Regions from separate parts of the Serratia sp. LSHTC3 genome, predicted to be linked through region 2. Evidence: predicted binding sites of a transcription regulator. Region 2 holds the regulator's gene; the other holds the start of a gene.
The links. Region 2 encodes LexA, which represses DNA repair genes until DNA is damaged. Its sites were predicted from a motif close to TNCTGTATGTACATACAGNA; they were not measured.
Positions count from the first base shown of each region.

Region 1: a site for LexA is predicted at 1,193-1,212, ahead of umuD (translesion error-prone DNA polymerase V autoproteolytic subunit). Genes of this name have one in related genera too.

Region 1 is NZ_JBXUNP010000001.1:851,508-855,249, reverse strand. Features, by position in the region: gene umuC (translesion error-prone DNA polymerase V subunit UmuC) at 1-750, opposite strand, end outside; gene umuD (translesion error-prone DNA polymerase V autoproteolytic subunit) at 753-1,187, opposite strand; partial or broken gene AC2CGI_RS04080 (SOS response-associated peptidase family protein) at 1,376-1,456, opposite strand; gene AC2CGI_RS04075 (hypothetical protein) at 1,782-2,153, opposite strand; gene AC2CGI_RS04070 (helix-turn-helix domain-containing protein) at 2,229-2,558, opposite strand; gene AC2CGI_RS04065 (alpha/beta hydrolase) at 2,782-3,732, opposite strand.
Region 2 is NZ_JBXUNP010000004.1:511,479-515,220, reverse strand. Features, by position in the region: gene plsB (glycerol-3-phosphate 1-O-acyltransferase PlsB) at 1-1,096, opposite strand, end outside; gene AC2CGI_RS18080 (diacylglycerol kinase) at 1,245-1,613, shown strand; gene lexA (transcriptional repressor LexA) at 1,716-2,324, shown strand; gene dinF (MATE family efflux transporter DinF) at 2,428-3,742, shown strand, end outside.

The DNA.
Region 1 (3,742 bases), on a different contig from region 2:
GCGGGAACAGATGATCTGCTCTTTCGCCGCCGCCTCATCTTCCCACCGCAGGCACGATTCGCCGCGCAGTTCACGTATCGTGCGCTCCAGCACTACGCTGAAGGTTTTACGCGCCAGCCGGGTATCGCAATCCGCCAGCTGCAGCGCGGTATGGATCCCCATCGCCTGCAGCTGGCGTGTCAGGCGGCGCCCCACGCCCCACACCTCTTCCACCGGGATCAACGCCAGCAGCTTGCGCTGGCGCACCGGATCGGATAAATCCACCACGCCGCCGGTGCCGCGCCATTTCTTGGCCGCGAAGTTGGCCAGTTTGGCCAGTGTCTTGCTCGGCGCAATGCCGACCCCGACCGTCAAATGCAGCTCGCGCCGGATGCGATCGCGCACCCGCCGGCCGAACGGTTCCAGCGCCTCGCAGCGCGCCACGCCGTCCAGCCGCAGAAAGGCTTCGTCCAGCGAATAAATCTCCACCGCCGGCGCCATCTCCTCCAGCGTGTCCATCACCCGGCGGGACATATCGGCGTACAGCGCGTAGTTGGAGGAAAACACCGCGACGTTGCGGCGGCGCATCTCCTCTTTGATTTTGAAATAAGGCGCGCCCATCGGCACGCCCAACGCTTTCGCCTCGGCGCTGCGGGCGATCACACAGCCGTCGTTGTTGGACAGCACGATCACCGGCCGCCCCCGCAGATCGGGCCGAAAGATGGTTTCGCAGGAGGCGTAGAAGCTGTTGACGTCTACCAGGGCAAACATGGTTACAGCGCCGCGTAGACGATAAAGGTCACCACGCCGAAGATCTCCAGCTGCGCCTCGTCGTTGAACACGATTGGCGCATAGGCGGGGTTCATCGGCAACAGCCGCACGTCGGGGTAGCGCTGCAGTTTTTTGACGGTGAATTCACCGTCCACGGCGGCGATCACAATATTGCCGTGTTCCGGCGTCAGGGCACTGTCGACAATCAGCAGATCGCCGTCCTGAATATTGCCGTCGATCATCGACTCGCCGCTGGCGCGCACGAAGTAGGTGGCGTTGGGATGCCGCACCAGCAGCTTGCCGATATCCAGCCGGCTCTCGACATAGTCCTGCGCCGGGGAAGGAAAGCCGCAGGCCACGCGATCGGCAAACAGCGGTAACGTCAGAGACTCACCTGGTGAAAAAGCATACAACCTTGAATTGCTCAGCATAATCATAACCAAACTGTATATTTATACAGTAAAGCATAAACAAAACGCGAACGCGCGCAACCCCAAATTCCCCTGCGGATCGCGCTTTGCCGCGTAATATAATAATTTTCTGAGTGATTTTTCCTGCAGATTTTGGCGTTCTTCACGTGTGTTTGCACACATGATACCCACCAAAACTGTGGATAATTCGGCACTCAGACCGTTGGCGTATCGATGGGCAGGATGAGTGAGGGATTGTCATTGCGAACGGCGCCGACGGCGGGCGATACCGGACGCGCGGCCGTCGGTCTCTGCTGCGTACAGCGCCGCAAAGAACAGCGGCAGGCCTTGCCTCAGCAAGAGCCCGCGGGAGGAACGGCGGACGGCCTTACAAAATGACGCCAATAAAATTGCGACTGGCAATGGCATCAATGGGACGGCCAGAGACGAAAGTCAGTACGTTATGCCAGGAGCTTGGGATAACCCGACAAACGCTGTACCGCCACATTTCCCCTGATGGTCCACTGCGAGCTGACGGTATAAAGCGGCTCAACCGGGGATAATTTCAGCGGACGGAAAAATCTGGGGTTCCGGCGTAGAACCCCGAATAAGGAATAATCCTTAATTCATTTCAGGATTATTAATTCCATCTAAAACCTCTTGGCAATATTCTTTTTTATAGGCTTCATCATTACTTAATGACTTAACCAAAAAATCAGCATTTTTCCAACCATTATCCCAATGCGTATCGAATCCTGACTGTTCATACTTTAATGTTCTAGTTAATGAGTCTTTTATTTGTTTTTTATATTTATCAATTTTCTCATTGGTTGCCCCACAAACATCATGTGCAACACGAGCATTTGAGCCAGAAAAACCTATTGCTGAAATTGCCATCGCTTCATTTGATTTGTCGAAATCATTCGCATATGCCACAGCATTAGATAAAGCGAATATGACAAGAGCAGGTATGGTTTTTTTGTATGAAATCATCTTTCACCTCTAACTCATTGATTGTTCATGGGGTCAGTTTGGATATAGAAAATTATTGTACATTAAGGCTGCTTTTTAATCAGTCTCAACTTCTTTATAGAAGGCCTGAATGCGACAAACTTGGGAAGTACTGCAGCCTGTCGCGTCTGCTGTTTCTCGGATGCTCAGTTTCTTAATCTGTCGGTAGTGCCTGATCCATCCTGCTCGCTCCATCTCACCGCTGGCGCGCACGAAATAAGTGGCATTAGGATGGCGCACCAGCAGCTTGCCGATATCCAGCCGGCTCTCGACATAGTCCTGCACCGGTGAAGGAAAACCGCAGGCCACACGATCGGCAAACAGCGGTAACGTCAGGGGCTCACCTGGTGAAAAAGCATACAACCTTGAAGTGCTCAGCATATTCATAACCAAACTGTATATTTATACAGTAAAGCATAAACAAAACGCGAACGCGTGAACCCCCCTATCCCCCGTCAGAACACAGTTTGACGCGTAATATAATAATTTTCTGAGCGATTTTTTTTTACGCCTGCTAACGGTTTCACTCTGCCTTGCACACACGTTATCCACTAAAACTGTGGATAACATGCTGAGCTGCAGTGGCGTCTTCAGAACATGCGCCGTCGCCTCACCGCTCCGCCGCGGCCAGGCAAAAACGATGCACCGCTTCAACCATCTGATCGAGGCCCGGCTGCTCGAGGGGATAATGCCCGGCGTTCTCGAGCATCACGGTGGTCACCGGCACCCGCCGAATGCGCCGCAGAAACAGTTCACTCAGGTGCAACGGCGTCCAGCGATCCTGCGCCGGTTGCGTCAACAGAACCGGGCAAACGTCGAACGCTTCCGGTTCAATGGCGGGTGCATACTCCGCGTACGAGGCCAAAAACCGCATCGTCACCCAGGCTCCCGCCGAGGTGTTGTCCGCCAGGCACGCCTTGAGCGCCGCCTTGTCATTGACCAGCGCATGCATCTTGCTCGCCAGCGCCATCGGCATCGCCATACCCGCCAGCGGCGTGGCGGCCGTCAGTCGCGCCAACGGAATGCCCAGGCGACTCATCAACAGATTCAATGCCGTCTCGTCGCGCACCTGCTGTTCACGCTGATCGAGAAACGTCATGCCGACAATGCCTTTCACCTGCCGGTTCAACGCCGCCACGTGGTAAGTCTCCATCCCGCCGGCGCTCAGGCCGTACAGCACAATCGGCCGCGCATCCTTCGCCCGTTCCGCGTCGATCAGATCGCTGCCGATCTGCACCCAGTCGTCGTAACGCACGCGCCGCCGTTGGCCGCCCATCTGCGTCATTCCGTACCCCGGCATGTCGACGGCGATCGTCTCTATCCCCCGGCGCGCCAGCGGCGCTCCCAGGATGGTCGACATCTGTCGGCCGTTGGTGCCCACCCCATGGAACAGGATCACTTTCACCGGCGCCTCCGGGCGGCGATAGCAGTCCAGATGAATACGGTGCTGCCGCCAGGGCCACCACACCTCGGTCGGTTCTTCCCCCGGCCGCAGCCGAAAATTTTCCGGTAGGAATCGTTGAATCTCCTGCCAGTGAGATTGATTGGCGTAATTCTCCATACGAAACCTC
Region 2 (3,742 bases):
GGAACACCGTCGAGTACAGCTTGTTGCCTTTAAAGGTGCGGCGGATGAAGAACGCGCCCAGGCGACGGAAGATCGGGCCCGCCGGCCAGAAGTTGAGGTTGATGCCCGCAGCGATGTGCGGCGGCACCAGGCCCTGGTGATACAGCACGTACGACAGCAGCAGATAGTCCATGTGGCTGCGGTGGCAGGGCACGTAGACGATCTCGTGGCCGTCCTGCGCCAGCTGGCGCACGCGCTCGGCGTTGGTGACGTTGATGCCCTGATACAGCCGGTTCCAGGTCCAGCTCAGCACGCGGTCGGACAGGCGCACGGTTTCGTAGGAGAAGTCGGCGGCGATCTCTTCCATCAGCGCGATGGCGTTCTGCTGGGCCTTCTCGTGCGAGATCTTCTTGCTGCGCGCTTCGTCCTCGACCGCTTTTTCGATCGCTTTGGACGCCAACAGCTTGTTGAACAGATCCTGACGGGCCGGCAGACTCGGGCCCACCGCGGCCAGGCGCTGACGCGAGAAGTGCATGCGCGCCACGCGCGCCAGTTTCTGCGCGATGGTTTTATCCGTGCCGTGTTCGGTAGCCATGCGGCGCAGCGACACGGTGTTGGAGAAACGCACGAAGCTGTCGCGGCCGAGCCACAGCACGGCGAAGAATTTCTGCACGCCGTTCAACAGACGCAGGTGCGGCGTGCCGTGGCCTTCGCGGCCCGGCGAACGGCCGAACATCACCGAAACCGGCAGCATCTGAATGTCGAGATCCGGGTTGCTGCGATGCAGATCCAGATAGTCGTGGAACAGCTTTACCGACTCTTCTTTTGGGGTGTAATAGCGGAATACGCGCGGGCCGTCGTGAATGAACACGTAGCTCGGCAGCACGGTGCCGTCGATCTCCAGCGAGTTGAGCGGATCGGGCAGATCCTGCGCCAGGCACTGGGTGCGCAGCGTCAGCAAATCCGCCTTGGAATTGTAAGGTAAAACATACAAAATCGGCCGTGAGGGATCCAACCCTAGCTCGGTAACCGGATCTGAAGGGATGACCTTACTTCTTACCAACAATTTAAGTGGTAAATTCAATATTTTATAATAAATTTTACGCCAACCTGACATAACAACGTGAAGCCTCTTGTTAGCAATGCGCCGCAAGCATACCAGAAACCGGGTAGCAGATCTGTGGTGTTCGAAAACCGAGAGCCGTCAGCGCGGACTGTTCTAGACTCTTTTTATTATGACCGACCTCTGAGAAAGGCACGAAAACATGGCAAACCAAGCAACCGGACTGACCCGCATCATCAAGGCAGCCGGCTATTCTTATAAAGGGCTATCCGCCGCCTGGCAGCACGAAGCGGCTTTCCGCCAGGAACTGGTGGTCACCCTTCTGGCTATCATACTGGCTGTCTGGCTGGATGTGGGTGCGATAGCGCGCATTTTATTGATCGGATCGGTAGCGCTGGTGATGATCGTCGAGATCCTGAACAGCGCGATCGAGGCGGTGGTGGATCGCATCGGCAGCGAACATCACGAGCTGTCCGGGCGGGCCAAGGACATGGGATCGGCGGCGGTGTCGCTGGCGATCGTGCTGGCGCTGTTCGTTTGGGGCACGGTCTTATGGCAGCATTTCGGCTGACGAAAAGCGCCTACTGACTGATTTTTATTTATTCTTCGGTTCCCAATCCGCGCTTACCTGTATATACTCACAGCAAGACTGTATAAACAAACAGGGGGCGGAATGAAAGCACTAACTACCAGACAGCAAGAGGTCTACGATCTGATTCGCGAGCACATTTCGCAAACGGGCATGCCACCAACGCGTGCCGAGATCGCGATGCGTCTGGGGTTCCGTTCGCCTAACGCCGCCGAAGAGCACCTGAAGGCGCTGGCACGCAAAGGCGTGATCGAAATCGTCTCCGGTGCCTCGCGCGGTATCCGTCTGCTGATGGAAGAAGAAGAAGGGCTGCCGCTGATCGGCCGCGTCGCCGCCGGCGAGCCGCTGCTGGCGCAGCAGCACATCGAAGGGCACTACCAGGTGGATCCTTCCCTGTTTAAACCGAGCGCCGATTTCCTGCTGCGGGTGAACGGCATGTCAATGCGCGACATCGGCATTCTGGATGGCGATCTGCTGGCGGTGCACAAAACGCAAGACGTGCGCAACGGCCAGGTCGTGGTCGCGCGGATCGAAGACGAAGTGACGGTCAAGCGCTTGAAAAAGCACGGCAACGTGGTTGAACTGCTGCCGGAGAACAACGAATTCCAACCGATCGTGGTCGATCTGCGTCAGCAGAATTTCACTATCGAAGGGCTGGCGGTCGGCGTGATCCGCAACGGCGACTGGATTTAATCGCCGCGCCATCACCGCCGCTCCCTGTATCAATCGCCCCTGTTTTGGGGCGTTTTTGTTTCTGACTTCGCCCTTTGTCACTCAGTCACAGGAACATCCCATCATGCGCCTGATTTCCGCTTTCACCAGCGACACCGATAAAGCCCTGTGGCGCCTCGCCCTGCCGATGATCTTCTCCAATATTACCGTGCCGCTGCTCGGGTTGGTGGACACCGCGGTGATCGGCCACCTCGACAGCCCCATTTATCTGGGGGGCGTGGCGATCGGTGCGGTGGCGACCAGCTTCCTGTTCATGCTGCTGCTGTTCCTGCGCATGAGCACTACCGGCCTGGCGGCGCAAGCGCTGGGGGCGCAGAACCCCCAGGCGCTGGCGCGCGCCTTTATGCAACCGCTGCTGCTGGCGCTGTTGGCCGGGGTGGCGATCGTCCTGCTGCGCTATCCGCTGATCGAACTGGCGCTGCGGATCGTCGGCGGCGATGCCGACGTGCTGGAACAGGCGCGGCGTTTTCTTGAGATCCGCTGGTTAAGCGCCCCGGCGGCGCTGGCCAACCTGGTGCTGCTGGGCTGGCTGCTTGGCGTACAGTACGTGCGGGCGCCGGTGATCCTGCTGATCGTCGGCAACCTGCTGAACATCGTGCTGGATATCTGGCTGGTGATGGGCCTGGGCTGGAATGTGCGGGGGGCGGCGGCGGCAACCGCCATCGCCGAATACGCTACGCTGCTGCTCGGCCTGTGGTTGGCGTGGCGGGTGATGCGCCTGCGCGGTATTACCCTGCAGATGCTGCGCCAGGCCTGGCGTGGCGATCTGCGTCGCCTGCTGGCGCTCAACCGCGACATCATGCTGCGCTCATTGTTGCTGCAACTGTGCTTTGCGTCGTTGACCATTTTCGGCGCTCGCCTGGGAAGCGAGGTGGTGGCGGTCAATGCGGTATTGATGAATCTGCTGACGTTCACCGCCTATGCGCTCGACGGTTTCGCTTATGCGGTGGAGGCTCATTCGGGCCACGCCTACGGCGCCCGGGACGACAGCCAACTGCGCAAAGTGTGGCATGCGGCCTGCAGGCAGGCAGGGCTGGTCGCGTTGGCCTTCGGCCTGGCGTATGCCGTTACCGGCCAGCAGATCGTGGCAGCCTTGACCTCTTTGCCGGAACTGCGTGCGTTGGCCGCCCATTATTTACCCTGGCAGGTCATTCTGCCGCTGGTTGGGGTGTGGTGCTATTTGCTGGACGGCATGTTTATCGGCGCCACGCGCGGCGCCGAGATGCGCAACAGCATGGCGGTGGCCGCGGCGGGATATGGTATTGCGCTGCTCAGCGTGCCGCTGCTTGGCAACCACGGGCTTTGGCTGGCGCTGGCGGTGTTTCTGGCGCTGCGCGGCCTGGCGTTGGGCTGGATTTGGCACCGTCACCAGGTGCGCG